One region of the Cytobacillus sp. SAFR-174 genome, then DNA from elsewhere that is predicted to be linked to it. Evidence: predicted binding sites of a transcription regulator. Region 1 holds the regulator's gene; each other region holds the start of a gene.
What was found. The regulator Rex, encoded in region 1, represses fermentation and respiration genes when NADH is low (regulators of the CRP and FNR family bind a similar motif). The targets are predictions, from matches to a motif close to TTGTGAAATATTTCACAA.
Positions count from the first base shown of each region.

Region 1 (8,314 bases):
TCCAGGCCGGTATTTTGTGCAAGATATCCAATGGTTACTTCCTTTGGCTTTATAATCTCACCGGAATCATATGCCATGTGTCCGGCAATTATTTTTAAAAGGGTGGATTTTCCTGCTCCATTGCGCCCTACAAGGGCAATCCGGTCCCTGGTTTGTACTTCAAGCTTTATATTCGTTAAAATGGGATCAGCGCCAAAACTTTTTGCCAGCTGATTGACTTGTAATAGTATCATGTTCTTTCACCTCGGGTATAGAGTAAGTGTAACTCATTCATATATGTTCGGCAATAAAGGAGACAGGACTATAAGCACGCATGAAGGGCATTAAATCATAAAAAAAGGTAAATAAATATGTGAAGAACCTTACAAAGCACATACAAAGTAACGGAAAAATAGTGTATGATTTTGAAGAGAGGTGTTTTTAATGGCGGATTTTACTCATTTTAATCAAGAGGGCAGGGCAAAAATGGTGGATGTCAGCGATAAGCCTGAGACGTCAAGGACGGCCATCGCTCAGTCAAGTATTACGGTGAATCAGGAGATATACGAGAAGATCACTTCCAACTCCATGAAAAAAGGGGATGTACTCGCTGTTGCACAAACTGCAGGCATTATGGCGAGCAAGAAAACTTGGGACATTATTCCGATGTGCCATCCGCTGCCGCTAAAGGGTGTGGACATTTCATTTTCATGGAAAGCAGAAGAGGAAGAGTACGTCCTCATCATTACGGCTTCTGTTAAAACAAAAGGAAATACGGGTGTGGAAATGGAAGCGTTAACAGCTGCTTCTGTCTGTGCGCTGACCGTTTATGATATGTGCAAGGCTGTAGATAAAGGAATGGTAATTGGGCCAACCTTTTTAATAGAGAAAACTGGAGGCAAAAACGGAGATTTTAAACGAAATTAATTCATCATAAGAAATGGGGATGGACGAATGGCCAATGAACCAATTAAGATACCGCAGGCAACAGCTAAACGGCTGCCTTTATATTACCGCTTCCTAAAGAACCTTCATTCCTCCGGCAAACAAAGAGTCTCATCAGCAGAATTGAGTGAGGCGGTTAAAGTGGATTCTGCCACGATTCGCCGTGACTTTTCGTACTTCGGTGCGTTGGGGAAAAAGGGATATGGTTATAATGTGAACTACCTGCTGGGCTTCTTTCGGAAGACTCTTGACCAGGACGAGCTTACGAAAGTTGCTTTGGTTGGGGTAGGGAATTTAGGAACGGCCTTTCTTAACTATAATTTTCTTAAAAATAATAATACAAAAATAGAAGTGGCATTTGATGTGGATGAGAGTAAGGTTGGCACGAAAATCGGTGATGTGCCGGTCCATCATATGGATGACCTTGAAGAAGTGATTGTTAAAAATAATATTCAGGTGGCGATTCTAACAGTGCCTGCACCGCCTGCCCAGACGATTACCGATCGGATGGTGAATGCGAAAATAAAAGGAATCCTTAACTTTACACCTGCGAGGCTCACTGTACCGTCCTCGATTCGGATTCACCATATCGATCTGGCAGTGGAATTGCAGTCACTGGTTTATTTTCTGAAAAATTATCCTGAAGAAGTGTAAAAAAAAATGAGCCTATTGCGGGCTCATTTTTTCGTTTTAAAATGCTGACCAATCAAGCGGAGACCGGTGCCAAAATCAAATGTGGCAATTAGCATCAGAAAATAAGTAAAGAATCCCCAGCTTTCTTCCCGCTGGGTATTCTGGATGGCTATAAAGGTGAAAAGGCATCCGAGAAGGATGTAAATAAAGCCTGAAAACAAAGGTGTACTTCTCATGATAATCCCCCAGTAATTTTAAAACTCCACAGCATTTCGCTATGCTAGAAAAAGCTGATAAAGCTCTGCATGTTTTCCATTTCCTTTAACCACTTTTGCATATTATCCTGATTCAGCTGGACAACCGCAACAAAGGTGTTCATCGCCACATGGGCAAAAATCGGCACGATGATCCGCTTTGTCTTGACATATAAGAAGGCAAAGGTGAATCCCATTGCTGAGTATAACAGTACATGTTCAGGCTCAAAATGGGCAAGTGCAAAAATGACCGAGCTGATCAGGGCCGAAAGGAAGAAGTTGAAGCGCTTGTGAAGAGAGCCGAAAATAACTTTTCTAAAGACGATCTCCTCAAGGATGGGCCCGATGACGGAACTGATTAAAATGACGATTGGCGATGCTTCAATTATCCGGATAATCTGCTGTGTATTTTCAGATCCCATTTCAATGCCGATCAGGTTTTCGATGCTTGCAGCAGTAGCTTGAGCGATCAGGGCCAAAAATATGCCTCCAATAGCCCAGCCCACTGAGCCTGCTATAGAAGAGGCATCCCTATCCAGTCCCCGTTTCATTTCTTTCCTTAGTAATAGAAGTGTAATGATCAGCGTTATCGTGAAACTGATCACGAGCCAATAGGCAACAGCCAGAATCTGCATATTCTCCGGATTCTGTCCCAGGGCATCGGCAGCTAATAAAACGAGCGGAACGCCAAATAAGCTTGAAAGCTGCATGGCAATATAGGCGATTAATATAATCCAGTATTCCTTTTTCAAAATGTTTTACTCCTTAATCTGAGTGTTGGAAAACAAGTCCTAAAGTCATTGTACTCTTTATAAGGAGCGGGTTTCAAATATCAGCACACCCAAGCAGGAAAATACTATGGTAAAGATGACTTGTGTCGAAATATAGCGTGCATGCGCGAATGAATTTTTTTATAAAAAATTTAAGCTTCACCCTTGCAAATAGAAATGAGATTCATTAATATAATAATTGTGTTAGCACTCAAATAGAGAGAGTGCTAATAAATAAAAATATTTACATATTATTTGAGGAGGTTGTTTCACTTGTTAAAGCCACTAGGTGATCGAATCATTATCGAGCTTGTTGAAACTGAAGAAAAAACTGCAAGCGGCATCGTACTGCCGGACACTGCTAAAGAGAAGCCTCAAGAAGGCAAAGTTGTAGCTGTGGGAACTGGCCGCGTTCTTGAAAATGGTGAGCGTGTTGCACTTGAAGTTGCTGACGGCGACCGTATCATCTTCTCAAAATATGCTGGTACTGAAGTGAAGTATGAAGGCAAAGAATATTTAATTTTACGTGAAAATGACATTCTTGCTGTAATTGGCTAAGCGCCGATCAGACGAAGATTATTAAAAGATAAAGCTAAAATTTTTGAGGAGGTTTTTATCAATGGCTAAAGAGATTAAATTTAGTGAAGAAGCCCGCCGCGCGATGCTTCGCGGTGTAGATTCCCTTGCAAATGCGGTAAAAGTAACTCTTGGACCTAAAGGACGCAACGTGGTTCTTGAGAAGAAATTCGGTTCTCCATTAATCACTAATGATGGTGTGACAATCGCAAAGGAAATCGAACTTGAAGATGCTTTTGAAAACATGGGTGCGAAGCTTGTTGCTGAAGTAGCAAGCAAAACAAACGATGTTGCCGGTGACGGTACAACAACTGCAACTGTTCTTGCTCAGGCAATGATCCGTGAAGGCCTTAAGAACGTAACTGCAGGCGCTAACCCAATGGGCATCCGCAAAGGAATTGAAAAAGCGGTTTCTACCGCTGTTGAAGAGTTAAAAGCTATTTCAAAACCTATCGAAAACAAAGAATCCATCGCACAGGTTGCTGCGATTTCTGCTGCTGACAATGAAGTTGGCCAGCTGATCGCTGAAGCAATGGAGCGCGTTGGCAACGACGGTGTTATCACAATCGAAGAATCTAAAGGATTCACAACTGAGCTTGATGTAGTAGAAGGTATGCAATTCGACCGCGGATATGCTTCTCCATACATGGTGACAGATTCTGATAAGATGGAAGCGGTTCTTGAAAACCCTTATATCTTAATCACTGATAAGAAGATCACAAGCATCCAGGAAATCCTTCCTGTACTTGAGCAGGTTGTACAGCAAGGCAAGCCATTATTGCTTGTAGCTGAAGATGTTGAAGGTGAAGCACTTGCTACACTAGTAGTAAATAAGCTTCGCGGAACATTCAATGCAGTAGCGGTTAAAGCTCCTGGCTTCGGTGACCGCCGTAAAGCTATGCTTGAAGATATCGCGATCCTGACTGGCGGTGAAGTAATCACTGAAGAGTTAGGCCGTGACCTTAAATCTGCTACAATCGATTCTTTAGGACGCGCTTCTAAAGTGGTTGTTTCTAAAGAAAACACGACGATCGTTGAAGGTGCTGGAGACAGCGCGCAAATCGGCGGCCGTGTGAACCAGATCCGCACTCAAATGGAAGAAACAACTTCTGAATTTGACCGCGAAAAATTACAAGAGCGCCTTGCTAAGCTAGCTGGCGGTGTGGCAGTGGTTAAAGTTGGTGCTGCTACTGAAACTGAATTGAAAGAGCGCAAGCTACGCATCGAAGACGCCCTTAACTCTACACGTGCAGCTGTAGAAGAAGGAATTGTTTCCGGTGGTGGTGTTGCCCTTCTAAACGTATACAACAAAGTGGCTTCTATCCAGGCTGAAGGCGATGAAGCAACAGGTATCAACATCGTACTTCGTGCGATGGAAGAGCCTGTACGCACAATTGCTCACAATGCTGGCCTTGAAGGTTCAGTTATTGTTGACCGCTTAAAGCGCGAAGCAGTTGGAACAGGCTTCAACGCAGCTACTGGCGAGTGGGTAAACATGATCGAAGCTGGTATCGTTGACCCAACTAAAGTAACTCGTTCAGCTCTTCAAAACGCTGGATCAGTTGCAGCTATGTTCTTAACAACTGAAGCAGTTGTTGCTGACAAGCCGGAAGAAAATGCTGGCCCTGCAATGCCTGACATGGGCGGCATGGGTGGAATGGGCGGCATGATGTAATCATTGCCCATAAACGTTGATATACCAAGGATTGAGGGCTACAGAGGTAGCCTTCAATCAGTAAAAAATCACATTTCGTTCACATTATCTGCGATTTTGTGATATGAAGAATGTTGCTGAAATGGTCTTTTAATCCTTTCGGCAGCATTCTTTTTCTTTTTTCTGTAACATGTGTATGCGAAAGAGATTTGGAGTGGCATGCTTCTCAATAGAAGTCTTCTTAATATCCTTTACATTCGAACGATAGTGTTCTTTTGAATAAATCAGTTTGCTTTCTCTTTGCAGAAAATGAAATTGGCATCGTGATAATCTGGATTCATAAGTCGGTTTGCTAACTTATTCTTGTTCTGCTTTAAGTGTTGGTGGTGGATACTATGTTAATCGAGATACTAAGCTTAAGTAGTAAACACCGAACAAAACAAAGTTAAGAGCAGCTCAGTGTATTAATAATCCATATGGCTCTCAAAGCTACTCTTCAAACATAGGTGAAAGTTGGAATGTTACTTATGATGACTGGTGGTATGGGAAAACACTATATGAAATTAAACTTGTGGAAACAATAACAGATTCACATAAAACAGCAGAGATAGTTAAAGCTACATCAGGGGTTAGGGTGAGGAACTTCGAACCTGGACCGGGGGCAGACACAAAAACAGAAGAATGGGTAGTTTTACTTCTTGACGAAAATGATAATGACCCATTAATTATCTGGCAAATAAGAAATGAACAAACGATCTGGTTTAAAACAAAATAGAAATAAACTGAAAATGCCCTTCTCACTCGAGAGGGGCATTTTTATCGAAAATTACTTGAATATCCTTTACATTGACAAGTTCAATTTGCTTTGTGTCAAGGTCTCTAATCTCTCAATAACCAGATTTATATACATAAATCACTTAATAAACTTTATCTTTATATATTACTTTGTAGTTCCCCATAACTCCCCAGCTGCGTTTAAATGGTTTTACGGTTCTATTTTACTATTTAAAGAAAGTAATCCTTACTTCTGAAAACGGGAAGATTCTTAGACCTTCTCCAGATTTTCTCTAATTATTAGATATGCCCTAAGATAAAAATAATTATAGGATTATTTATTGCTTAACCTATGTATAGTGAAGTGGGGTTATTTGTAAAAAGTATGCTTATAGTTATATTTTTTATCGTAAATGAGCGAAATATAAATTAAAGACTGTCAGAATTACAATAGGTCTTTATTCTTATCAATTACACTATTTTTCCATATGTTGTTTAATTTTAGTAGAAAGTAACTAGCCATGAAAAATAAGTGCAGAAAAGGATATTTCTAAAATCTGAAGGGCGTTTAATAAGTATTTAATTGAATAGAGATGAGGAGAATTTAATATGAAGAAATTATTGTATACTCTTTTAGCTGCCTTATTTATTGCCGGTTGTTCCAATGAGGAAACTAAAGACGTTAAAAATGTGGAAAAGAGCACTGAAAACATAGCACAAGTGCCAATTAAACAGGCTAGTTTTGAGAGTTTTTCTGATAAAAAGACTTATGAAATAATTGGCGAGATGGAAAAATTCGCTTTATTTAAGAAGCCTTTTGAAGTAGAAAAGGAAGATACATATACTTGGTTAGTTTGGATAGAAAACCAGGAAAAAGCTGAGGAATTGATTGGAAAAGAAGTAGAGATTTTTGGAACAAATGAAAGAACTAAGGAAAAAGAGTTATTGACTTCTAGTAATATAGAGAAATTGACTTCCGATGATCCACAATTTCCTGGTAGTGAGTTAGCTGTGAAATTCTATGCTAAATTGAAATTGCTTAGAAAAGGGAAATGGAAAATAGAGTCATATGTTGATAACGAATTATTAGGTTCAACAGTTATTTATGTAGAAGGAAAAGATGAACTATAAAAAATGTTTACATACTAATTGGCCATTAGTTTGTTATAAAAAATTTTTGGAGGTGCAAAAATGAAAAAGAAAGTTATTAGCTGTATTACCGTATTAAGTTTATCATTCGGTATCGTAGGAGCTGCAGGAGCTGCATCAATTCCAACTGCAAAACAACCTACAACAAATTTTGAACCATCAATATCTATTCTAAATGTGCAAAGAGCCCACATGGAATACAGATATTACTCAAAACAGGAATATCAAATGAGTGGGTCAACTCCTTCAAGTCATTTTATTACTACATCCGATGGTTATTATGGTACCATTTATAGAAAATCTATTACTGAATATGGAGCAAATAAGGATTGGTGGAAAGTACAGTATTCAGGTACTTTAACAAAGTTTGAATAAGCGAAAAGCGCACAAAAGATGGGCGGCATGATGTAATCATCGCCCAAACCCCTTAATATTTTAGAGGGCTTATTATTTCTCAACTAAAATTAGAGGTTTCTCATGAGTTGTGCAAACTTGTGGGAAGCCTCTTTTTAGTCTAATAGGACAGTATAGTTGAAGAAGGAGCTTAATATTACATCTCGAATATCTAATGTAATTGAAAAATAAAAAGAAAGACAGGAGCTGGTTACAATGATAAAAGGTATTGGCGGGATATTTTGGAGAACCAAGAATCTTGATGTTGTGAAAAAATGGTACAGTGAAGTGCTGAAGATTGAAATAGATAATTGGAATGGGACTGTGATTACCCCCCAATTAGGAAATGAGACGATCTTTTCTTTCTTTGCAGAAAAGGACAGTTATTTTCCAACAGAACAAGAAGTAATGTTGAATTTCCAGGTCCATAATCTAGACGAGATGATTACACATCTAGAACAAATTGGTGTACCTCTGGTTAAGGAAAAAGAGGTTAGTGAGTTTGGAAAGTTTATTTGGATTGAAGATCCTGAAGGTAGACTGGTCGAGCTTTGGGAGAAATAGCGTATTTGATAATAAAGAGACATAGAGACAGGCGCCTTGTCTCAACCCCTAAACTGCTTATAACGCCAAAAAAGGAATTCCTATCTGGAAATTCCTTTTTTAAATAGTATACTTATTTCGAAAGGTATCGCCGCTGCTTATTCTTTATCCTGACCCCCGCCAAAAGCTTCCGGAATCATCGTAAAGCCTTCAATCACGGTATCTTCTTCCACCTCGATCATCAGGTAACGCTTGCCGTCAAAATTAATTTGTCTTACATATCTAAGATCCTGCGGGCAGATGGATATGTTGGCTGCTTTTGTGCTGATTTTGATTGATTTTGAATTGTATTTGGGCAGGACGCTGCTTGCTTTTATTTCATATTTGTCATCATCGATGATTTTTTGATAAGCGGATTGGACCTTTTCTGAATCAATGTCTTCGATGCCGCTTACCTTTAAAACATGTTCTACGTCTTTGGAATCCAGCTTCGGCGGTTCATCCTCTTCGTTTTCCACGATCATCCGGTTTATCTCTTCATATACGCTGGAAAGTGTTGATGGGCTAAGCTGATCTCCTGTGACGTCTTTAATAATTTCTTCAAAAACGATTTTATCATCCTGCGCCGTCATTGTTTCTTCCCC
Region 1 covers NZ_JBQCMZ010000025.1:5,179-13,492, forward strand. Annotated here, with positions in the region: gene ACTHRG_RS20210 (ABC transporter ATP-binding protein) at 1-233, opposite strand, end outside; gene moaC (cyclic pyranopterin monophosphate synthase MoaC) at 424-906, shown strand; gene ACTHRG_RS20220 (redox-sensing transcriptional repressor Rex) at 934-1,578, shown strand; gene ACTHRG_RS20225 (YdiK family protein) at 1,602-1,793, opposite strand; gene ACTHRG_RS20230 (CPBP family intramembrane glutamic endopeptidase) at 1,838-2,563, opposite strand; gene groES (co-chaperone GroES) at 2,855-3,139, shown strand; gene groL (chaperonin GroEL) at 3,201-4,832, shown strand; gene ACTHRG_RS20245 (hypothetical protein) at 5,383-5,586, shown strand; gene ACTHRG_RS20250 (hypothetical protein) at 6,195-6,716, shown strand; gene ACTHRG_RS20255 (hypothetical protein) at 6,777-7,109, shown strand; gene ACTHRG_RS20260 (VOC family protein) at 7,344-7,691, shown strand; gene ACTHRG_RS20265 (DUF4317 domain-containing protein) at 7,829-8,314, opposite strand, start outside.

Region 2 (8,314 bases), on a different contig from region 1:
GCTTGCAGAGCTTTTTTTTTACGAAAATAATTTTGACAAATTTGTGACAAAAAGTTTGACAAATTTGTGAACATAGTTAGAATATTAAATAAAAGGAGATGGGGAAATGACACTTCAACAGCAGCGTGTACTGCATTTTTTCAGGAATAGTACAGCAGCAGGTATTATAGTAGGTTTCATTGTTTTTATATCAGGCTTTTTTGTAAGCGGAATCACAGGCGAATATGTATTATCCATCGGCTTAAGCATTATGGTTTCTTCCATGCTATTGTTCGGATTCGGATTTTTTATCAACGTAATGGAAGAAATGACAAAGGGAAGCAAGGGAATCAGACAATACAAATAAAACCGGCCTCCAATGGGGAGACCGGTTTTTTTGTAATGCCTAGCATCAGCGCCGTGATCAAGGCACTTGTGCTTTCATAACTTAATGTGAAGCATGTCCAGAGGTTAACACCCAAATAGAACCAACTACAATGACAATTACCATAAATACGGCATAAATCATATTGACCAGGTTCGTTTTGCCGTCTTCACCTTCTCTTAAGTGCATGAACATGAACAGCTGCATCCCTGCCTGAACGACAGCCAGTGAGCCGATGATCCACATGATCACTTTAAAAGAAAGGTTCGTTTTTAATGCAATTCCTGCTGCTGCAAAAGTCAGCACAAGGGAAACTACAAATCCAATGACATGGCTTATCGGGAAGCTTTTTGATTGATGATGTTCCATTTAAGCCACCAGTCCTTTCAGATACACAAATGTGAAGATAAAGATCCAGACTACATCAAGGAAGTGCCAGTAAAGGCCGATAATAAACGTCTTTCTTGCTGTAGTAGGGGTAAGGCCTCTTTTTAGAAGCTGAATGATGACCATCGTTGCCCAGCCGATGCCCAAAGTTACGTGAGCTCCGTGTGTCCCCAGCAAAACAAATAAGCTGGAAAGGAATGCGCTTGTCTGCATAGTTGCACCCTCATGGGCATAATGGACGAATTCATTAATCTCCATGAAAAGGAAGCCTGCGCCAAGAGCGAGGGTAATCACCAGCCAGGTGATTAGCCCTTTAAGGTTATGCCGGCGCATTTCAAAAATGGCAATACCCATTGTAAAGCTACTTGTCAGAAGGAGGACTGTCTGAATCATGACATCCTTGATGACAAAGATATCTTTATGTGTTGGCCCTCCTGCAAAGCGTTCATATAAAACTCCATATACTCCGAACAGAGTGGCGAACAGGACGATTTCAGCGCCAAGGAAAACCCAGAAGCCGAGAATATTCATGCGGTCCTGCTCAGTTTGATATTCAAGCGGCAGAGACGTATCCACTTTAGCTGACATGATCGTGCACCTCTCCTTCTGTTTTTCTCCACGCGTTTTCAATTCGGTGAATTTCTTCTTTTGAAACATGGAATCCTTCGTTGTAATCGAATGAACGGATAATCAATCCGGCAAAGATGCCGATACCGGCAACAGCAGCCGCGATGTGCCATTCAAACACAAGGAAGAAACCTGCGATGCCAAAGATAACACCCATATAAATCGGTACCCATGAGTTGCTTGGCATATGAATTTCTTCAATTTCACTGTCATGCAATGTTAAACCTTCATTCTTTTTCTTCATGTGCCAGAATGGATCAAGAGATTTCACTTCCGGCAGCTTCGCAAAGTTATAGAACTGAACAGGTGATGCAGTAGACCATTCCAGAGTTCTTGCATCCCATGGATCGCTTGAGATGTTTCTGTCCGCATAGCGGATGCTCCAGTAAATGTTATAGCAGAAGACAGCGAATCCGGCTGCAAGAACAATAGAACCAATGGCCGAAAGCATGAATAGAGGTGCAAAGCCTGACTCGGCAGAGTAAGTGTATGCACGTCTTACTGCTCCGTTTAATCCAAGGAAGAACATAGGCATGAATGTTACATTAAAGCCGATAACGAATAGCCAGAAATGCCATTTTCCGATTTTTTCATTCAGCATGAAGCCGAACATTTTTGGCCACCAGTAGTACAGGCCTGCAAATACTGCAAACACGACACCCGGAATTAATACATAGTGGAAGTGGGCAACCAGGAATAAGGTATTGTGATACTGATAATCCGCTGCACCCATTGCCAGCATAACGCCTGTAACCCCGCCGATGACAAAGCAAGGAACGAATGCAAGTGCCCAAAGCATTGCAGACGTAATTTTTATGCGGCCTTTACGCATCGTAAACAGCCAGTTGAACATCTTAACTCCAGTCGGTATGGCAATCGCCATCGTCGTGATGGAAAAGAATGAGTTAACTGCAGGTCCTGAACCCATTGTATAGAAATGGTGAACCCATACAACCATACTTAATAGCGCAATTCCAAGGATGGAAAATACCATCGATTTATATCCAAACAATGATTTTCTTGAAAAAGTTGCAATGACTTCTGAGAAAATCCCGAAAGCAGGAAGGGCAACAATATATACCTCAGGGTGCCCCCATAGCCAGAACAGGTTAGCCCAAAGCATATCCATGCCTCCGCCGGATACGGTAAAGAAGTGTGTTCCATATAGACGGTCAAACGTCATTAATGCCAATGCGACAGTGAAAATAGGGAAAGCAGCCACAATCAAAATGGATGTTACGAAAGTAGTCCACGTGAACATCGGCATTTTCATCAGTGTCATACCTTTTGTTCTCATTTTCAAAATCGTGACGATAAAGTTTATACCCGTCATTAATGTACCGATACCGGCAATCTGAAGGGCAACTGCATAATAGTTATTGCCAATGCCTGGACTGAATTCCTTGCCTGCAAGAGGGAAGTAGGAAGTCCAGCCAGCATCAGGTGACCCTCCGATAACGAAGGAAATATTGAATAGCATAGCTCCGCTGAAGAACAGCCAGAAGCTTAGAGCATTCAGCTGAGGGAAGGCAACGTCACGGGCACCGATCTGCAGCGGAATGACAACGTTCATTAAACCAATCAAAAACGGCATCGCCATGAAAAGAATCATAATCACGCCGTGTGTTGTGAAAATTTCGTTGTAATGCTGGGAATTCAGGAATTCCATTTCGGGACGTGATGTCTGAGCTTTCATCAGCAACCCGTCCATCCCGCCGCGGAAAAACATTAATACAGCGGAGATAATATACATAATACCGATTTTTTTATGATCAACTGTAGTCAGCCATTCTGTCCACAGGTATTTCCATTTTTTCAAATAGGTAATCCCAGCCACTGCACCGATCATTGTCAGCAAAATAGCAATCTGAGAACCTAGTATAAGGGGATCTCCCGTAATAAAAAACTCATCCCATTTAATGCCCATGATGGTCACCTCCATGGTTTTCTTCACTCACATCATGGCCCTTATCTTCGCCATGACCTTCAATTACATTCGGTTTCTTATTTTTATAATTATCGTCTTCTTCGAACGTCTTACCCTGATATCCATGACCTCTGTAGAGTTCAGGATTTGTATATGCCTTAGAGTCAGGATCGGCATGGTTAACCCATTCCAAATGAGTATTTGAATAGGTCAGTCTTCCTAAATGAGTAGGCTTCAGCAGCCCAACGTATTCTTTCTCAGTCAATTTAGGCGCTGTATCCTTAACATCTTCAACCCATTGGTCAAAATCTTTCTGGGTTTGGGCGAGCACTTCAAATTTCATATCCGCATAGCCGCGGCCGTTAAAGTTCGTATTCTGGCCTTCATAAGATCCAGGGTTGTCTGCGACAAGATATAATTCTGTTTCCATTTTCGGCATGGTGTATTTTTGTCCGCCAAGTGCAGGCACCCAGAACGATTGCATGGTGCTTGCAGAAGTCATTTTGAACAGCACAGGTCTATCTTCAGGAATATTGACATAGTTCACCGTCTCAATTCCTTCTTCTGGATAACTGAAAATCCATTTCCAGTCTGCAGAGGTTACATGTATGGTAATAGGCTCTTTTTCTTCGTAGCCTTTTGGTGCTTCTTCAAGAGCATAAAGTGTTTTTACGGTCGGGATCGTTAATGCAATGACAATTAAGATCGGAATCCCGGTCCAGATAATTTCAAGGAGTGTGCTTCCATGTTCCTCAGGCGGTTCATAATCCTTATTTTCTGGTTTCTCGCGATATTTCCAGACGATGTAGCCAAATAATCCAAATACGACGACTACAACAAGAAGCATCCAGATCAGGGACCAGTTAATTAATTCGGTAATGCTTCTAGCAACAGGGCCCTGCGGTTCAAACACAACCATATTACAGCCGCTGAGAATAAGCATCGGTAATATAGCTGTTAATGAGAGCAGCATTTTCTTCATCTGTTGTTTCATCTCCTTTAAACAAAACTATTGTTAAATAATTCACAAATAATGTGCGTGTTTTCACAAAGATGTCAAAAAAATATATTTATTGAAAACTTACACATCCTTAAAGCACTTATTTAACTTAGTTATCACTGTGTAAATGATATTAACATAAGCAAATATGAAAAGTTGTGACAAAACTTAGAAGGAAAAAAATGTAAAGCTTCTTGACATGAATTCATTTTCTGCAAATAGCATTACGACAACGTTCTAACACCAAAATAAACTTTTGAACAACTTATGAACTTTGTTTCAGTTAATTTTTCCCAAGGAATTTTTTCGATAAATAAGGAGAAAATACAAAAAAAATCCGAATCGTGGTGCAGCAAGATGAACTTTCGCAGCATGAAAATCAATAAAATCCGCAAACTCAATAAAAATACGGATCAATCTATGCAGCAGCCGCTATTATCTTTTGTGGGCAAATTCAAAGACACACAGGATTTCAGGGAATGGAATATTCAAGTTAATGACCAAAAAATCAGGATATTTTACCTTGAATCTGTTGTTTCAAAAGAGAAATTTTATGAGGTTGTATTTGTGCCCTTATCCAACTTAAAAGGGGAACACATTGAAGAGTTTTTGGTTTCTCTCCACGGCAAGGAGACAAAAAATGAAGAAGAAATAGTCAATTTATTGTTAAAAGGCAGCTTTGCGGTCTGCCTTCCTGATTCACAGAAAATTTATATGGTAAGCTTCCCAAAAGAGCTGGAAAGAACGATTCAGGAGCCTGTAAATGAAGTTGTGGTTAGAGGGTCGCATGATGGTTTTATAGAAAACCTGCAGACCAATATATTTCTGATCCGCAACCGCATCGAAAGCCCGGATTTAACTGTCAGTTATATGACAATTGGGACTAAGTCAAAAACGAAAATCTCATTAGTATACCTGAAAGGAATTGCAAATGAGGAAATTGTCAGAGAGATTGAGAGAAGACTTTCATTTATTAAAACAGATATGATTATTAGTCCCGGTTATATTGAAGAGTTTATTGAGGATAATGCATTCAGCATATTCCCGCAAATCCTTAATACAGAACGTCCGGATCGTGTAATGGCAAACTTAACGGAAGGCAGGATTATCTTAATGGCTGAGGGCACCCCTACAGCTTTAATAATGCCTGCCACGTTCGTTACTTTCTATCAGTCACCTGACGATTACAATAGCAGATGGATACCGGCAACATTTATCCGTGTTCTCCGGTTTCTAAGTTTTATCATAGCCATTACACTTCCGGGGATTTATATCGCCATTAATGCCTTCCATCTTGAGGTAATTCCCCATGAATTAGTGATTCCGCTGAAAAATTCAGTTGAGGGAATACCGTATCCGCCATTATTGGAAGCGTTCATGATGGAACTGACCATTGAATTAATTCGTGAAGCAGGAATACGTCTGCCAAGGCCGATTGGGCAAACGATTGGAATAGTAGGGGGACTTGTCATTGGCGATGCGGTTGTCAATGCGGGGCTCATTTCAAATATTATGATTGTTGTGGTTGCTTTAACTGCGGTTTCCTCTTTTGTGGTACCGTCAAATGAAATGAGCACTACCGTCCGGCTCCTTCGTTTCCCTCTGATGATTCTCGCTTCCATAATGGGCTTTGTCGGTTTAATGTTTGGGATCATCTATATATTAATTGCACTATGCAGACTGGAGTCTTTTGGCGTTCCGTATTTTGCCCCGTTTGCACCATTTCGTCTAAAGGAAATAAAAGACACATTTATCAGGATTCCGCTTTGGATGATGAATAAACGCCCGCAAAGCTCGGGTGCCATTGATCTTTTTAGGCAGAAGGATTCAAGAGGGTGGAAGAAGCATGAAGAATAAAGAATCAATCGATCTTCCTCAGCTTTTTTTTATCATTATTCAAACACAAATTGGAGTAGGAGTTTTATCTCTTCCCTTCACGATGTATAAGGCTTCAAAGACAGACGGCTGGATATCTTTAATGGTTGCAGGGGTCTTTGTTCAGCTCATTCTGACTATGTATTATTTCCTGCTGAAAAAATTTAATGGACGTAATATATTTGACATCGCCCAAATAACAGCTGGAAAGATAATCGGAAACTTTATTATATGCTTATATCTTCTGTATTTCTTATTGATTGGAGTCATGATCCTTTCGCTCTTTAACAAAATTATTGCCACATGGATACTTCCCAGAACTCCAAGCTGGGCAATTGGAGGCATGTTCTCTTTTTTGGCCGCCGCTCTTTGCAGGGAGGGAATTCGAGTCATTGGCCGATTTTATACATTGGTCACACCCTTACTGCTCCTGCTGATCTTTTTAATCTCATATACGATAAAGGATGCAAATATTTATTTTCTTTTTCCTATCGGTAAAGAAGGCATCAAGGATATTTTACTGGGAAGCAAGGAAGCTGTTATTGCTATGCTTGGCTTTGAGATGGTTCTGGTTATTTATTCATTGACAAATGCTGAACACAAGCGAAGATACCGTATAATGACCGGTGCCAATGCGCTAATTACTTTACTTTACACCTATTTGATCATTATCCACTTTATTTATTACAGCCCAGAAGAGATTGCGCTCGTTCCTGAACCGATGTTATTTATTTTAAAGTCCTATTCGTTTAAAATCATCGAACGAACCGATTTATTCTTTTTGTCCATTTGGATTATTTCCGTGTTCACTTCTTTTGTGAGCTACCTTTATATGTCTGCAAAAAGTGCAAAAAAACTGATCCCTAAGGGGAAAAACCGCTTCTTTGTTTATATTTTTGCAGCTGTAATTTTCCTTGGCGCCAGTGGAATCAAGCCAATTATAGGATTAACGGAGAAGTTATCCCAACTGATGTCTTATGTCAGTTTACTTTTTATCATTATAATCCCATTCCTATTGCTGGTCTTTTCTTACGTATTCAAGAGAAAACAAAAAGGGGGCAGCAGCCGTTTTGATTACCTTTAAAAGAATACTTCTTCTCCTGATGATCAGCATCTTCCTGACCGGCTGCTGGGATCAGAACTTATTAAAAGAAGCAAGGCTTTATATGAGCGCAAGCTTTGATCTTGAACCGGACGGCAGAATACGTGATGGCGTTACATCACCAGTTCTGGGAACAAGCCCGGATTCCCCATCAAAAGCCCGTTCAGAATATGTTACAGCCACGGGGAACACTCCCAGGGATGGAAGAGTAAATATTGACAAAAAAGCACCAAAAAAATTTGATGCTTCCAAATTAAGAATAATGATTATTGGCAGTGAACTGGCAAAGCAGGATATATATCCGGTTCTTGACGTTTTTTATCGCGATCCCAAAAGCTCCTTAAGTGCCAAAATCGCGATTGCTGAAGGAAGAGGAGATGAAATCCTTAAAAGCAGGCTGCAGGAGGAAGGGAAGGTTAGTGATTATTTACATAACTTAATAGTAAGTACAGAAATAGTATCATTTATCACAGAAGAAAATATCCAATCGATTTGCGCTGAGCTGTTTGATCCCGGCGAAGATTTCCTCTTGCCATATCTCGGCCTGACCTCGGATAATGAAGTCCAAGTTAAAGGACTTGCCATGTTCAACGAAAGGTCATTTACCGGTGAAAGTCTTGGGGAAGATGAGTCAAAAATGTATATCCTTATGGATAATCAATTAGGGAAAACCATGAGATTCACAAAAAAAGCGACAAAAAATGAAGAAATAGGGCATTTAAACTTTATATCATTCGATGTAATAAAGTCTTCAAGCAAATTAAAGCTTCAAATCAGCAACAATTCAATACAGGGTGCGGATATAAAAGTAAAAATGAAAATTAATATTTCAGAGTTTCCCCAGAATAAGCTGGATAAGCAGGATAAAATTAAAGAATTAATTAAAAAATTATCTCAAGAGCTGACTAAGGATGCGAACAGAACAATAAAAAAAATGCAGGCTGCAAATTGTGATGGTCTGGGTATCGGGAGAAGACTCATTGCCATGCACCCTTCTGTATGGGAATCAATAAAATGGAAGGACGATGTATA
Region 2 covers NZ_JBQCMZ010000002.1:258,546-266,859, forward strand. Annotated here, with positions in the region: gene ACTHRG_RS03580 (hypothetical protein) at 107-346, shown strand; gene qoxD (cytochrome aa3 quinol oxidase subunit IV) at 428-733, opposite strand; gene qoxC (cytochrome aa3 quinol oxidase subunit III) at 734-1,339, opposite strand; gene qoxB (cytochrome aa3 quinol oxidase subunit I) at 1,329-3,305, opposite strand; gene qoxA (cytochrome aa3 quinol oxidase subunit II) at 3,295-4,287, opposite strand; gene ACTHRG_RS03605 (spore germination protein) at 4,663-6,162, shown strand; gene ACTHRG_RS03610 (GerAB/ArcD/ProY family transporter) at 6,152-7,264, shown strand; gene ACTHRG_RS03615 (Ger(x)C family spore germination protein) at 7,251-8,314, shown strand, end outside.
Region 2: qoxA (cytochrome aa3 quinol oxidase subunit II) is a predicted target of Rex. The motif match lies at 4,318-4,335, and genes of this name have one in related genera.

Region 3 (8,314 bases), on a different contig from region 1:
CTGCCTCTTGAATGTATTCATTGATCAGCTTTTCCTGATCAGCTGCACTTAGTTCCTTCTCGATAACCTTGGAAGCAATTAGGACAGACAATGAAGCGACCTGCTCGCGGATAGCGGCAACCGCCTGTTCTTTCTGCTGCTCGATTTCAAGCTTTGCAGATTCCTTAATGCGCTCAGACTCAGTGCGGGCAGCCGCAACGATCTCCTCACGCTGAACATCGCCTTGTTTCTTCGCATTTTCGATAAGACCCTGCGCTTCTGTACGTGCTTCTTTTAAAAGACTTCTTTGCTCTTCTAAAAGTTTCTTTGCTTCTGTACGGCTTTCTTCTGCCGCTTGAATTTCACTGGCAATGTGCTCTTCACGCTGCTGCATAATGCCCATTAACGGACCCCACGCGAATTTTTTCAGCAATGCCAACAAGATAATGAACATGACCAGCTGGTACAAAATGTCCCCGCCGTTAAAACCGCCGCCTGCAGCGCCTAATACTAGACTGTTTGTTAACACCCTCGATTCACTCCCTTCAAGAGTTGTTCCACTTATGAAACGGAGTCATATGCATGATTCCGAATTAGTTTACGGTAAAAAAACATAAAGGAATGGCGAAGGTTCATGGAATGATCTTCGCCATTTTTGAACGATTGGTACAGTATTAATTAACCGCCGATAACCATGAACGCGATAACAACGCCAATGATCGGAACGGCCTCAACTAGTGCAACCCCGATGAACATTGTAGTTTGAAGCATACCGCGAGCTTCTGGCTGGCGAGCCATACCTTCTACTGTTTTTGAAACGATAAGACCGTTACCGATACCGGCACCTAGTGCTGCTAAACCGATTGCAATTGCTGCTGCTAAAAGACCCATTATTGAGTTCCTCCTTAAATTGTATGAAAATTTATTTGTTTAAAATGTTTTGTCCATAAAATGAACAGGTATATATTAATGGTCCTGGCTCACTTTGTGTGCCATATAAACCATTGTTAACATACAGAAAATGAATGCCTGGATAGATCCGACAAAGATTGAGAATCCCTGCCATACAAGTGTTGGTATAACTGCGGCAAGCATTCCGCCTACACCGGCACTTGCGAGTCCTCCGACAAGCAACGTCAGCAGGATTTCACCTGCGTAGATGTTACCGTAAAGACGAAGTCCTAATGTCAGAGTATTTGCAAACTCTTCAATGATTTTCAATGGGAACAAGAAAGGCATTGGCCTGATAAAATCCCGGCCGTATTCTCCTACTCCTTTAAGCTTTACGCCATAGTAATGCGAAAGCCCGACTACCATTGCCGCTAATGTTAAGGTGATAACAGGATCGGCTGTTGGCGATTTCCACCATAAAGTGTGATCATAAGTGATCGCGAACGGAAGTCCGAGCATGTTTGAAACAAAAATATACATGATCAGGGTTAATCCAAGGATATGGAATCTTCCGCCTGTCTTCCAGTCCATCGTACTGTTAATGATATTCTTAACAAAATCCATTACCCATTCGAAGAAGTTTTGCATCCCCGTTGGTTTCATGGCCAATCGACGGGTTGAAAGCAAAGCAATAATGAATACAATAGCACTTGCCACTGTGATCATCAGTACGTTTGATAAGTTAAAATTCAATCCTAAAAAGTCCACTATAGGAGCTTCATGATGCAATAGTGTTCACCTCTCTTCCCGCTATTTACGTAATTGAAAAGATTGAAGAAAATAATCTATCATAATGACAATATAGGATGTCATTAATCCAAATACCACACTGATCAGATGCAGCTTCTCAGGGTATTCCAGAGCGATCATCACAGCAAATACTGCTGTAGCCATTCTGGATACCGTTCCAAGTGAACGCACCTTCTCGCCTCTCTCGACCGCCTCTCCAAACTGCAGCGCCTTTCGGGAAATCAGCCACAAATTGAACAGACTTAAGCTTGTACCAAAGATCAAGCCAAGAAAAATAGATTGATAAGGTGTAAAACCCCAGCCGAGAACGTATACAGACAACAAAAGGAATATGTATTTCCGCTGTCTTTGAAAAGTTGCTTTGATTTCCGGCATGTTGTTCATTCCCCTGTGAAAAAATGTTGGATTAGGCGAAGCATGGCGTAAATCCCGGCGCCCAGTCCAATGAACAAGCCGATTAAAAGGAATAAAGGCTCAGTTCCTGCCTTGCTGTCAAGCCATCTTCCGGCGAAAATGCCAATGAGCGTGGAACCTACTAACTGGGAAAGAATGGCGGACATTAAGGCCACCGCCTTAAATGGGTTGCGGTCTTTTTGACGCATAAAAACGCATCCTCCCTTAAAGAGAATGGTAAGAGGGTTTTGAGGCCATAAATAATCATATAAACATCATGCAGAAGTGGGAAATATGTCTGCAAAAATATTTTGAAAACCCTATCATCTTTTACCCTTTGTAAGCATACAATAGGGCTTTGTCAATGTCAATGCGTTTGGAGTGAAAAAGTTCACAAACAAAAAGGCAAAAATATGGTATGTTCACATATTTATCACATTTGATTTTCGGATTTTCTATTGAAAAAGGAGCGAGATTCTGCATCGCTCCTGAAAACGCTTTATTTTCATTTACTTCGCACTCTCTTCTGATTCTGCTGAAGGCTCCGGTTCACCCAGCTGGCCATCCGGCCTCACAAATAGATAGGTTTCGATCCAGTCTTCCCTGCCGGCCTTTTTGGCAAACACTTTCGCCAGGTATAGCCCCGGACCGGGGAGTTTGTCAGCAGGGATTTCCTGCAGCAGCTGCCCCTTGCCGGCATTTCTTTTCCAATCCAGAAATCCCATGAAACGGAGACTTTCCGAATCAAACATTGCAATTCCGAATTCCTCTGCCCCGCCCGGCAGATACACTTCATATCGATACGTGCCTGGCTTATCTCCTTTGCCGATTCCAAATCCCATCACCCTTGGGTAATCCGGCTCTTCCAGCACATACAGGTATGGAATATGGATACTCTCTGCACCTGCTTTCAATAAAAGGTACCCGTCATGGATCTTTTTCTGTAAAAGGGTCGGATCAGCAGACATTTTAATTTCAGCCTTTTTCTTTTCGCCCGGGTTCAATTGAAACGTCATAGGCATTTCCCAATTGATGCCCTGCTCCTTATGTGGTACGGAAAAGGAATAAGACTGCGTGTTTTCACTTATATTTTCAACCGTTATAAAACTGCTGTGGTCATGAAGCCTGTCTGCGATCTGAAATTTCCCGAATTGCATGGACGCCGGGAAGACAAGCGTTTCTGCTTTCAGCGCCTGATCAAGCTGTATCCTGCCGGCCCCCTGCTCATACGTTCTATATGTTTGTCCATCCGCATTCCTAATAAGTTTAGCGGTATTCATGAGTGCCGCCTTGATTTGTTCCGGCCCCCATTCGGGATGAGCCTGTTTGAGGATCGCACAGGCACCTGCTACATGCGGAGCGGCCATGCTTGTTCCCTGGAGCGGCAGGTAGCCGCCGGGAATGGTGCTATTTATGGCAACTCCCGGTGCCACAACATCCGGTTTAATTTCCCATGTGGATGTAACAGGTCCGCGGGAGCTGAAGTCAGCCAGTATGTCCCTTTCTTCTATTATATTAGTCCGGGCAAGTAGCCTTCCTTCCTTCATGAGCTTCTTGAGCTCCTCTCCTTCTTCCTTTGAAAGCGCCGCTGCCGGAATGGGAACCTGGCTGTCCAGATTGCCGAAGAACCTGCCTTTTGTATTGTTATAGATAATGATTCCTTCTGCTCCTGCTTCCATCGCATGGACAGCTTTATCTGTAAACGTCAATTCCCCTCTTTCTATTAGTACTATTTTTCCTTCCGCATTCTTTAATTCATCCGGATGTCCAAGTCCCCCATCGATCATTTCATAGGAGCGGTCAAATTCCCATTCCTTTGAACCCTGGAGCAAATCAAGGCGGATTTCGCGTCCGTTTATGCTCAAAAATGGCACCTTTATTGTTGGTGTAGAGGCTCCGACAGAAATAGCCTTCGACGCTGTTCCTGGAGATCCGACTGTCCAGATATTTGGTCCCGAATTGCCTGATGAAGTGACAGCCGTTATTCCTTTTTCAACCGCTTTATTCAGAGCCATGCTTATTGGAAGGTCTGGCCCGTTTACGTTATTTCCCAATGAAAGGTTTAACACATCCACTTTATCCTTTATGGCCTGTTCGATGGCCGCTATCACCTGTTCTGTTGTTCCGCTTCCGCCTGGTCCGAGAGCCCTGTAAGCGATGATAGTTGATTCCGGTGCAACCCCCTGGATCCTGCCATTTGCCGCAATGATGCCCGCGACGTGAGTGCCGTGCAGTGTGCCTTGTCCCCCGGCAGCCTTTGTTTCCATCGGATCTCTATCATTATCCACCAAATCGCGACCGCCGCCATAGCTTCTTCGCAAGTCAGGATGATTATAATCGATGCCGGTATCGATTACGCCTACTTTCACACCCTTGCCCGTAAGGCGCTGGTTATTTTCATCATAATAGCCTCTGGCATTGAGGCCGCCAATCAGCTTGATATTGTCATCAGAATGAACATGATAGGTATTAACCGGTGAAACAGCAGAGACTGACTCCAGCTTTTGCAGGCTTTGCAATGCAGATGGCTTTCCTTTTACTGAAAAGCCGTTTAATGCCTGATTGAATGTATGCCTGATTCGCAGATCAGGATTTTGCTCTATCATTTTTTTTATTTCCTGTTCCTTCTTTGCATCACTTAATACAATGATTGCCACTTTTTCAATATCAGGTGACTCTTCCGGTATAGGAGGGTGTGAAAGTGTTCGTGCAGAAACGGGAGTTTGACTCCAAAACAAGGATAAGACTGTTATGGACAGTAAGAGTTTTTTCATTAGAAAACCCACCCTCTTTTTGTTTTAGGGTGGGCTGAATAGAAGCCTTGTATGCATCAATATAAAATTACGGCTAGTTCAAGGATTCATAAACAATATTAGCTACTGCTTTAGAAAGAGCGCCTGTGCTGCGGTATGATCCGCTTGGTAAAGGGCCATTGTTTTGTTTGTTCGTCAGCAGGATAATCTGAAGATTTTCCTTTGGATCAATAATAACCTGCGTTCCAGTAAAACCAGTATGGCCAAAGGCTTTGTCAGAATAGTGTTCTCCCATATACCAGCTTTTATCCAGCTCCCAGCCATAACCCTGGCCAAAGCGCTGAGAAGAGGTAAAGGTATCAATCACTTCTTGATCATACATTTTCATTTTCCCATATATTCCGCCATTTAACATGGTCTGGCCCAATACAGCAAGGTCCCTTGCTGTCGAAAATAAACCGGCATGGCCTGCAACCCCTTTATTGCCATAGAAACTATTCCCATCATTAACTTCTCCAACTAAGGTGTAATTTCTCCAGTATTTGAACATGTCCGGGCTTTCTTCAACGTAGTACCCGAAATTAGGGTCATCAATCATTTTATACTCATAAGGATTTCCCCATGAGGTAGCCGCAATTTTTTTCTTGAAATGATCCGGTGGGGTAAACATCGTATCATTCATTTTTAAGGGCTTATAAATATTTTTTTCTAAGTAAATATCCAATTTTTGTCCGCTGATCTCTTCAATTAAAAAACCCAGCATCATAAAGCTAAAATCGCTATATCTTCTGTCCGTGCCAGTCGGATATTCAAGTGGCAGCTTGTTTATATAATTCAAAACCTCTTCCGAATTATCAGCGTAAAGGTATGTCGGTTTCCAGGGAGTTAAACCAGAAGTGTGTGTCAGCAGGTCAGCTACTGTAATATCCTGTTTTCCATGCTGGGCAAACTCAGGAATAAAATCAGATACCCTGTCATTGACCGAGAGTTTCCCGTCACCAACAAGTTTCATAATGCCCTGAGTGGTTCCCATTACCTTCGTAACGGAAGCAAGATCAAACAATGTTTTCTTTTTCATTTTTCTGGGGTTCTCGAGCAATTCCCCCATATCATACTTTTGTGCATATCCGTACGCTTCTTCTTTGACAATCTTTCCATCCTTGGCTACAAGAACTACTGCACCCGGTGTAACACCATCCGCAATAGCCTCCGTAATGACTTTATCAATACCTTTCAATTTCTCCGGATCAAAGCCTGCCTTTTTCGGATGGGCTTGACTTAATTTCTCCCCGGACCGTTCTTTCGCATTCACCATATTTCCTGAAAAAGCTGCAGAACTTAAAACTAATGTGAATACGATTAACAATAACCTTAATCTTTTCAAATCTTCATCTCCTTTTCAAAAACCGACCAATATACAATATTCTGTATAATTAATTCTATCTATCTTCCAATTGATTATCAATATAGTTTTAGTATTTTCAGAAAATGGTACTTTTAGATTATTTAAAAAAACCATCAAATGAATGATGGCTTTCTCCCTTTATGTATTAAAACAGTTGATTCGGTTCCAGTTTTCCTTTTTGAATTAAATGGTCCCGCTTTTTATCTCTCCACATATCCGCTATGGTCGCGGCTATCAGTAATACTGTAAGCAGGATTCCTTTTCCTTCTGCCAGCTTAAATACCAGGGCGATAAAACCTTCAGACATGAAGGTTCCCATTAATGAACCCACAAGCATGATGATCCAGACAATCAATGCTCCTTCTAAAACGGCTAATGCTCTCATTTATTCGACCTCCCGGGTATATAAAATCATTATGCCAATACCCCGCAGACAGCAGTCTAAACGTTGATCTTGCAATTCGGGCATTCCTTTACTTTCCAAATATCTTCTGCCAGATGCTTTTGCTTTTTTCAGCCTCTAATGCACCGGCTACTTCTTCTACAGACTTTTGTGTCGCCATCAGTTTTTCATAGAGGGAAGTAACTTTTTCGCTCTCTTTTTCATAGCCTTGTGCATGGGCATTTCTTAAATCTTCAATTGTGAGTTTTAGCTCGTGCACCTCATGTATCAGCTGTTTGTTTTGTTCCCTGATTTTATTCTGGGTAAGACGGGATTGCTCGTTTTGCTGCACGAGGAAGCTGACAAGCTTTTTCATATCTGTCAGTTCGGAATTCACATTTACAAGCGAGGTGGAGCTGCTTTCTTCCTCATCCTCCACTGTAATGATGACCGGAATTCCTGCATCCTCAAGCTTTGCTGTAACTTCCTCTTTTTTCAGCCCATCTGAATATAATTTCCGGATAAATTTAAGCTTTTCAATTTCGGAAGCCTGGATTTTATAGCGATTATGTTCCTTCCGATAATTTATGTATTCTGCATGCTCCTGCAAATAACGCTTTAAGCTATTCTCAGGTATTTCCGGAAGTGCCTCTTTAAGCTCTTTCATTGTCAAATACTGATTCGCCAACGTCCTCAGCACCTTTCTTGGTATCTTGCCGATCCCCCAGCTTCCGCCGGGCATTACCCATGACTAACCACCTAACCGCCAACAAAACCACCATGGTCATTTTTGCGGTAAATGCTTCATCACTGATGTCATTTCTGCCGCCCTTTCTTCAACCATGAGTACGTCACTTGATCACTCTACACTCTTTGGAAACATTGATATATCAACATTTTGCAAATAACCATCCACCCATCAACCTGTTAACCGCTTACTGTTTCTGTTCAAATCTATCTTCCATTTCATCTATACTCTATCATAACTTTTCCAGCGTGGCGGGGAAAGAGACTTTTAACATAAAAATAAAATAGATTTCTCTATTCAATTTCAACCATCCAACCACCAACATATCAACCATGTTGTTTTTCAGGGAATGAGGCCCGCTTCTCCCCTCCCCTTTTTTGAAAATAGAACAGAAAAATGCACCTCGACTTAAGAGAGGTGCATTTCTATTAGTTTTGCGGTTTATATTCTTCCGGCCGTTCATTCGTCTGTTTAAAATGGTAACGGATCGCATCGCAAATTCTCCTGGAAGCATTTCCGTCTCCATACGGATTTACAGCTTTAGCCATTTTTTCATAAGCCGCCCCATCAGTCAGAAGCTCCGTTGCCAGTTCGTAAATTGGCTGTTCCTCGATGCCGGCAAGCTTAAGGGTTCCTGCTTCAATTCCTTCAGGCCTTTCCGTTGTATCACGCAGAACAAGTACAGGTACACCAAGTGATGGTGCTTCTTCCTGAACTCCGCCTGAATCGGTCAGAATCAGATGAGCTCGTGAAGCAAAATTATGGAAATCAATAACGTCTAGCGGCTCAATTAAGTGTATGCGGCTATCGCTGCCAAGGATTTCTGATGCAATCTCCCGTACAGCAGGGTTCATGTGAACGGGATAGACGACTTGTATATCTTTCTGTTCTTCCACCAGCCTTTTAATAGCCTTGAACATGTTGCGCATCGGCTCTCCCAGGTTTTCACGGCG
Region 3 covers NZ_JBQCMZ010000003.1:74,443-82,756, reverse strand. Annotated here, with positions in the region: gene ACTHRG_RS04345 (F0F1 ATP synthase subunit B) at 1-508, opposite strand, end outside; gene atpE (F0F1 ATP synthase subunit C) at 658-870, opposite strand; gene atpB (F0F1 ATP synthase subunit A) at 946-1,659, opposite strand; gene ACTHRG_RS04330 (ATP synthase subunit I) at 1,681-2,055, opposite strand; gene ACTHRG_RS04325 (AtpZ/AtpI family protein) at 2,061-2,282, opposite strand; gene ACTHRG_RS04320 (S8 family serine peptidase) at 2,583-4,847, opposite strand; gene ACTHRG_RS04315 (serine hydrolase) at 4,921-6,210, opposite strand; gene ACTHRG_RS04310 (hypothetical protein) at 6,377-6,616, opposite strand; gene ACTHRG_RS04305 (hypothetical protein) at 6,705-7,301, opposite strand; gene wecB (non-hydrolyzing UDP-N-acetylglucosamine 2-epimerase) at 7,790-8,314, opposite strand, start outside.
Region 3: ACTHRG_RS04325 (AtpZ/AtpI family protein) is a predicted target of Rex. The motif match lies at 2,453-2,470, and genes of this name have one in related genera.

Region 4 (8,314 bases), on a different contig from region 1:
ATGCTTTCGGAGCTTCTTCATAAACCGTTCCACCAGGTCTATAGCGATGCTGTCGACTCGATCATCATTATTGCCGTATTTCGGAAAATCTCCTTCTGTTATAAAATCAACCACTATCCCGTTCTCATCACGGATTGCCTTAACGGTTGCATATTTGATGGCACTTAGCGAATCGGCCGCAACACTCAGACCCGCAATGCCAGTGGCCATAGTTCTGAGAATTTCGGAGTCATGCAGAGCCATTTCAATTCGTTCGTAGCTATATTTATCATGCATGTAATGAATGATATTCAGCGTATTAATATAGAGGCCTGCCAGCCATTCCATCATAAAATCAAACTTCTCCATCACTTCCTCATATTGAAGGATGTCTGATGTTATTGGGGCATAAGCAGGGCCGACCTGAACGCCCAGTTTTTCATCTTTGCCGCCGTTAATGCTATATAAGAGTGCCTTTGCCAGGTTGGCTCTTGCTCCGAAAAACTGCATTTGTTTTCCGATTTCCATTGCAGAAACACAGCAGGCAATTCCATAATCATCGCCAAACTCAGGAAGCATGATATCGTCGTTTTCGTATTGAATTGAACTTGTTTCGATTGACATCCTGGCACAATATTTTTTGAAGTTCTCAGGTAGCTTGGCAGACCATAATACCGTTAAGTTCGGTTCAGGAGCCGGACCGAGATTTCTAAGGGTATGAAGGAAGCGGAAAGAATTCTTTGTGACAAGCGGGCGGCCATCAAGCGCCATCCCGCCAATGGACTCTGTCACCCATGTAGGGTCACCGCTGAATAATTCATTATAATCAGGCGTTCTGGCGAATTTAACTAGACGCAGCTTCATGACAAAGTGATCAACCAGCTCCTGCGCTTCTGTCTCGGTAAGTATCCCGTTCTTTATGTCTCTTTCTATGAAAATATCAAGAAAAGTGGAAACACGGCCAAGACTCATTGCTGCACCATTTTGTTCCTTGATGGCAGCAAGATAGGCGAAGTACAGCCACTGGAAAGCTTCAAGAGCATTTCCTGCAGGCTTTGATATATCAAAACCATAGCTGTTTGCCAGCTGCTTCAGTTCCTTCAGAGCCCTGATCTGTTCTGAAATCTCTTCCCTTAATCGGATATTTTCTTCCGTCATTACATTTGAGGTCGATTTCAAATCAGATTTTTTTGCTTCAATCAAGCGGTCAGCCCCATAAAGGGCAACCCTGCGGTAATCACCGATAATCCTGCCCCGGCCATATGCATCAGGCAGACCGGTTATAATGCCGGCCTTACGGGCGAGTTTCATTTCATCGGTATAGGCATCAAACACACCCTGGTTATGTGTTTTGCGGTAATCCGTAAATATCTTTTCCATATCTTTGCTGGCTTCATAGCCATATGCTTCACAGGCAGCCACAGCCATGCGGATTCCGCCAAATGGCTGAAGAGAGCGCTTAAATGGCTGGTCAGTCTGGACACCTACAATTTTTTCTTTATCCTGATACAGATAACCAGGTCCATGTGAGGTAATAGTGGAGACGATTTCTGTGTCCATATCGAGCACGCCGCCTTGTTCCCGCTCTTGTTTGGTGAGAGCCATTACTTTTTCCCATAATACCGATGTAGCTTGTGTCGGGCCTTCCAAAAAAGATTCATCTCCTGAAAAAGGTGTAAAGTTCTTTAATATAAAATCTCTAACATCAATTTCACGTGTCCAAATGCCTTCACTAAAGCCGTTCCATCTTTCCATGCCAGTTCACCTCAAAGAGATTATTTATATAACAGTTATTACAAATTTACTATACACTCAATATAACAGATTTTATGTGAAATAAATCACAAAGATTTTGAACGTATTGTGAAATGTAATAAGTTAAGTATCTTCAAGCAAAACGTGTAGTACAAAACCACCCGGATTTTTAGAACTGTTATATACAGATGGAACACTGCATAAAAAAACAGATAGCAATCACTTTGAAATTCTTACATTCTGCGCCAACAATTACCTGTTTATAAGAATAGAAGATTTTGATTAAATATAAATATGAAAACACTATCAAAACTTTCATTCATTTTAATGTTGTCTGTCGCACTTGTCTTTGGATTCAATTTTGATGCAAAAGCATCAACAGTACATACCGTTCAGCCAGGGGATACGATGTGGAAGATCGCGATGAAGTATCAGGTGGGAGTTCCTGAAATCATCAATTCCAATCAGCAAATCTCCAATCCGAACTTCATTTATCCCGGACAAAAGGTGAATATCCCTACTCTTTCAAAAGCCACAACAGGGGTGGAAGAGCAGGTAGTCCAGCTTGTTAACCAGGAAAGAGCAAAGTACGGGTTAAAGCCGCTGAAATCAAATTGGGAGCTTGCGAGAGTAGCAAGGTACAAATCTCAGGATATGATCAATAAGAAGTATTTCGATCACAACTCTCCTACATACGGAAGCCCGTTTGATATGATGAAGAGCTTCGGAATCACCTACCGAACTGCTGGGGAGAACATTGCTGCCGGGCAAAAAACGCCTCAGGAAGTAGTAACTGCATGGATGAACAGTGAAGGTCACCGCAAAAATATCCTATCTGCGAACTTCACAGAAATCGGAGTAGGCTACGCACAGGGCGGAACTTACGGACACTATTGGACACAAATGTTTATTGGGAAATAAGAAGAAAAGCTCCAGCGCCTTGCCCACCCCCGACTCCTCGAGGGGGTAGGGGCTGGAGCTGGACAGTAAAGAAAAGCACCGGAAGATTCCGGTGCTTTTGCTTTGCCCATTAATCTACTACAATATAAGCAATCATCGGTCCGCTATTATCTTTATCCGGATGTGTAAGACAAACAAGACGGTATATGCCTTCTTTTTCAAATTGAAGAGGGACCACTGTTTCTTCCGCTTTCTTTACAACTCCCTTAATATCGGTTCCTTCGATAATAAAAGGGTGCTCCATTCCGTTGACTCCCCAAATCTTCAAATTTACCTTTTCATCTTTTTCGAGAAAAATGGTTCCCGGATCCCAGCGATACGCTTCGATTTCCTTGCCATCAGGCAGCTTAGCTTTAAATTCTCCCGTAACCATATGGATTTCCCGGACTTTTTCACCTTCGGTCTGGTTGAAGACCGTCAAACTATCAGACTTTGAAAAAAACCATACAGATGCAGAAACAATGACTGAAAAAATGATGACAAAGGCAATGATGCTGCGTTTCTTTAATACAAGAAAAGGCATGGTCATACTCCTTCCAAAATTAGTTGTCCATATATAGATATGCTGTAAGGGCATCATAACTTGTCTACTATTTGCGGGATTTTTCCGATTTTTCTTTACAGCTGCTGAAAAATTATTTCATAATAGATTTAAAAAAGGATGTGGCAGCATGTACAAGGTACTTGTGGCCAATCGGGATGAGTACGATACAAAGGGTATAGAGTGGCTGTTGAGATCTTCAATGAATGCATGGGATGTGGAGTCTGCCGTAGATGAGGCAGGGCTTATTAAAAAGCTTGAGACTTTTCAGCCCGATCTGCTGATTTTTGAACTTGATTTGATAAAGGAAGATAGATACAGCTCTTTCTTAAAAACCATTCAAATTATAGGGCCGGATCTTATTGCACTTACAATGGAAGCCACCTTTTCACAGGCAAAACGAGCCATTGACATGGGTGTAGTCGATTTAATACTTAAGCCCATTTCAGCTGATATTTTACTGAAATCTGCAAGAAACATTCATAGGCGCCAGAAGCTGAAAACTCCAGCGGCTGTAAAAAGCTCAGGAATGGTTACTGATAAAGCCTTTCATTATCAGGATATATTTTTAGAAGCTCCAGAACCGGCAGAACGTTTTCTTTCCATTGGCATAAAAACTGAGAATGTCCTTGAGCTTCCAAAGTTATATGAATTTCTGGAAAGCTATGGGTTCCAGAAAAAAGCCGATTATTTTATTTTAAGTGACATGGTACTGATAGTTTCTGAAAAATCGGGCGTATCATGGAAAGAGGAGAGCGTCAGATTCATGAGGAATTGGCAGGAAAACTCAGCTGAACCAATTGCCATCAGCATTCATACGGGCCGAGATGATCAGAATACTCTTAAAAACCATTATGATGCGAACAGAAAATTAATGGAGTTAACTTTTTTCAGGGGATTTAATCAGGTAATTGAGGAAGCCTCATTGCCTAAATGGCTATCCATCGATCCCTTCTTAACCCCAGAGGAACAGAGCACCTGGATTGATTTCCTGAATCAGGCGGATTTAGAAGGGATCAAATCATGGTTTTCCAAAGAGTTTCTTATATTGGAAGATCCATATCCTGAACCCGGGCTTATCAGAATCAGGCTGACCAGTATTCTTGCTCAAATCCGCAGGCATATGAAAACATTCCGTCTGGCCGACGGAGATATGGAGAAGGAATACCTTCGTTTATTCCAGACGATCCTTTATTCGCCCTTGATTTACCGGATCATTAATGAAATGATCAGCTTCATTTCCTATGTGTTTGAGACCATTCGATCTGATAAGAAACTGAAGCTTGATCTTACAGACAGAGTCCAATTCTTTATAGAAACAAATTACTGGGACTCTTCGATCACCCTTGAAAGGGCAGCTGAATATGCAGATCGAAACCCGAACTATATCAGCTCCATGCTGGCAAAAAGATGCGGCAAATCTTTTCGGGAGCTCCTTAATGAAACCCGAATCAGGCAATCTGCCAAGCTGCTGCTGGAATCAGAAATGAGCATAAAAGAAATCTCATCCGTCTGCGGTTTTCGCAATCAGCAATACTTCAATAAAGTGTTCAGTAAAATTAAAGGTATGCCGCCTAATCAATTTAGAAAAAGTCTGCACAAAACCTCCTTTTAAATGGGAGGTTTTATTTTTGTTGATTTTTATAAAAACACAAATATTAATATAAAAATAGACTAAATTTAAGAATATAATCTTATATTTTTACAAAAAAACAAATCTAATTATTCTACTTTTCAGATAGTTCTCATTATAAAATCTAAATATGAGATAACATTGGAGGGATAACAATGAAAGCGGAAACAAAAAGAGAAATTAAAAATTATCAAGGCAGTGAGCTGCATGCAAAGGGCTGGATTCAGGAAGCGGCACTCCGCATGCTTATGAATAACTTAGACAAAGAGGTTGCAGAGATTCCGGAAGAGCTGGTTGTTTACGGCGGCATAGGGAAGGCTGCCCGAAATTGGGATTGCTATGATGCGATTGTAAAAACCCTGCATGAATTAGAAGACGATGAAACACTACTTGTTCAATCCGGAAAGCCGGTTGCGGTATTTAAATCACATAAAGATGCACCAAAGGTATTGATCGCCAACTCGAATCTGGTGCCGGCCTGGGCAAACTGGGATACGTTCCATGAGCTTGATAAGAAAGGCCTGATGATGTATGGCCAAATGACAGCCGGAAGCTGGATTTACATCGGAAGCCAGGGGATCGTGCAAGGAACGTATGAAACATTTGCTGAGCTTGGCCGACAGCACTTCTCCGGCTCACTGAAACAAACGATTACGTTAACAGCAGGCCTTGGGGGAATGGGCGGTGCCCAGCCGCTCGCCGTAACCATGAATGATGGTGTCTGCATTGCCATTGATGTGGATGAACACCGCATTGACCGCAGACTTGAAACGAAATATCTGGATACTAAGGTTTATTCCATTGAAGAAGCTATTAAGTTGGCAACAGAGGCAAAACAGGAAGGACGTCCCCTTTCTATCGGACTATTAGGCAATGCAGCTGAAATTCTGCCAAAAATGCTTGAAATGAATTTCACCCCGGATGTCCTGACTGACCAGACTTCTGCACATGATCCTTTAAATGGCTATGTTCCAATCGGCTATTCATTAGAAGAAGCAGCTGTTCTGCGGAAGCAAGATACTGCTGAATATGTTCAGAAATCAAAAGCAAGCATGGCTGTCCATGTTCAGGCTATGCTGGACATGCAAAAGAAGGGCGCAGTTACATTTGATTACGGAAACAATATCCGTCAGGTTGCAAAAGATGAGGGAGTCGAGAATGCATTTGATTTCCCTGGATTCGTGCCTGCTTACATCCGTCCGTTATTCTGCGAAGGAAAAGGGCCTTTCCGCTGGGTAGCATTATCAGGAGATCCTGAAGATATCTATAAAACAGATGAAGTGATTCTGCGTGAGTTTGCAGATAATGAACACCTTTGCAAATGGATCAAGATGGCACAGGAGAAAATTCAATTCCAGGGACTGCCTTCAAGAATTTGCTGGCTTGGTTATGGGGAGCGCGCAAGATTCGGAAAAATCATCAATGATATGGTTGCCCGCGGGGAACTCAAAGCACCGATTGTTATCGGGCGTGATCATCTGGATTCCGGTTCAGTTGCTTCTCCAAACCGCGAGACAGAAGCCATGAAGGACGGCAGTGACGCAGTGGCAGACTGGCCAATCCTGAATGCTCTGATTAATGCAGTCGGTGGAGCAAGCTGGGTTTCCGTCCACCATGGAGGCGGCGTAGGAATGGGCTACTCTCTTCATGCAGGAATGGTAATCGTTGCGGATGGCACGAAGGAAGCAGAACAGCGCCTTGAACGTGTCCTCACATCTGATCCTGGAATGGGAATCGTGCGCCATGTAGATGCAGGCTATGACCTTGCTATCAAAACAGCAAAAGAAAAAGGCGTAAACATTCCAATGATGAAATAAAGATTCCCTTTTATGAACTTAGCAAATAGCAGCGAAAAATCAGCAAATAAACCATGCTAATCTGCAAATAAGAGAGTCAATTCTGCAAATAAACTCTGAAACTTGCAAATAAACATTAGTATTTTCAATGAGGAAGCCTTCCAATCCGTAATTCCTGCGGATTGGAACTTCCATTTTTTAAGGAGGAGCACAAAATGCACTCAAAACCTATTTTTATCAAACATGCAAATCAAATGATTACCTTAAAGGGCAGCTCCAAACAGCCCCTGGCAAAAGAAAAAATGAGCGAGCTTCACATCATTGAAGACGGGGCAGTATGGATTGAAGAGGACAGAATTAAAGCAGCAGGGACAACAGCGGAACTCCAAGCTGAATATCAAAGCCGGCTTCAGGAAGCTGAAATCATTGATGCGACAGGAAAAATCCTTCTTCCAGGACTGGTTGATCCGCATACACACCTTGTTTATGCAGGCAGCAGGGAAGAGGAATTCAATATGCGCCTGAACGGGGCAACGTATATGGAAATTATGAACAATGGCGGGGGCATTCACGCTACCACTTCTATGACCAGAAAAGCATCTGAAGAGGAATTGGTAGATGCGAGTCTTGTCCGTCTTGATCGCTTCCTTAAACACGGAGTAACCACGATAGAGGCAAAAAGCGGATATGGACTGGATTGGGAAACAGAGCGAAAGCAGCTGACGGCAGCCCGGAAAGCGGATGAACTGCATCCGGTGGATGTTGTCCGCACCTTTATGGGGGCACATGCAGTTCCCGCTGAATTCAAAGAGAATCCAGATGCCTTTATAGATTTGGTTATTGAAGAAATGCTGCCGAAAGTTGCGGAAGAGAAGCTTGCAGAATTCAACGATATTTTCTGCGAAAGAGGCGTGTTTACACCGGAGCAGTCCAGAAAACTTCTTGAAGCAGGGAAGAAGTATGGCCTGATAGCTAAAATCCATGCCGACGAAATCGAACCTTATGAGGGGGCAGAGCTTGCTGCTGAAGTTGGTGCCATTTCTGCAGATCACCTGCTTAGAGCATCTGATAAAGGCATCGAAATGATGGCGGAAAAGGGAGTAATCGGCGTGCTTCTTCCAGGCACAGCATTCTTCCTGATGGCTGAAGCAGCCAGAGGCCGCCGCATGATTGATAAGGGTGTTCCAGTTGCTTTATCAACCGATTGCAACCCCGGCTCTTCCCCAACCTGCTCCATGCCATTTATGATGAATCTTGCATGCATGCACATGGGGCTTACACCTGCAGAAGCGATTGCCGCCGCTACCATTAATGCAGCACATGCCATCAATCGGGCAGAAGAAGTGGGAAGCATAGAGCCCGGCAAAAAGGCTGATTTGCTTCTGCTCAATGTGCCGAACTATATGCAAATGCAGTATCACTACGGCATGAACCATACAGACACAGTGATTAAAAATGGGGAAGTGGTCGTTAAAGGAGGAAGCTTATGCTACCAACAATAAATCCTCCCGGGTTTTTTTGGCCGCAAACCGAACTGGGAACTGACGTAAAGGTGAGTGAATGGATTTGCCAAATCCAGAGGGAAGAGGAATTAAAGAAAGAAAATTGGGATGTCGTGCTTTTCGGTGTCCCTCTTTCCCGCTCCTCGAT
Region 4 covers NZ_JBQCMZ010000002.1:309,271-317,584, forward strand. Annotated here, with positions in the region: gene pflB (formate C-acetyltransferase) at 1-1,734, opposite strand, end outside; gene safA (SafA/ExsA family spore coat assembly protein) at 2,029-2,655, shown strand; gene ACTHRG_RS03845 (hypothetical protein) at 2,765-3,217, opposite strand; gene ACTHRG_RS03850 (response regulator transcription factor) at 3,366-4,850, shown strand; gene hutU (urocanate hydratase) at 5,024-6,685, shown strand; gene hutI (imidazolonepropionase) at 6,880-8,166, shown strand; gene ACTHRG_RS03865 (agmatinase family protein) at 8,151-8,314, shown strand, end outside.
Region 4: pflB (formate C-acetyltransferase) is a predicted target of Rex. The motif match lies at 1,809-1,826, and genes of this name have one in related genera.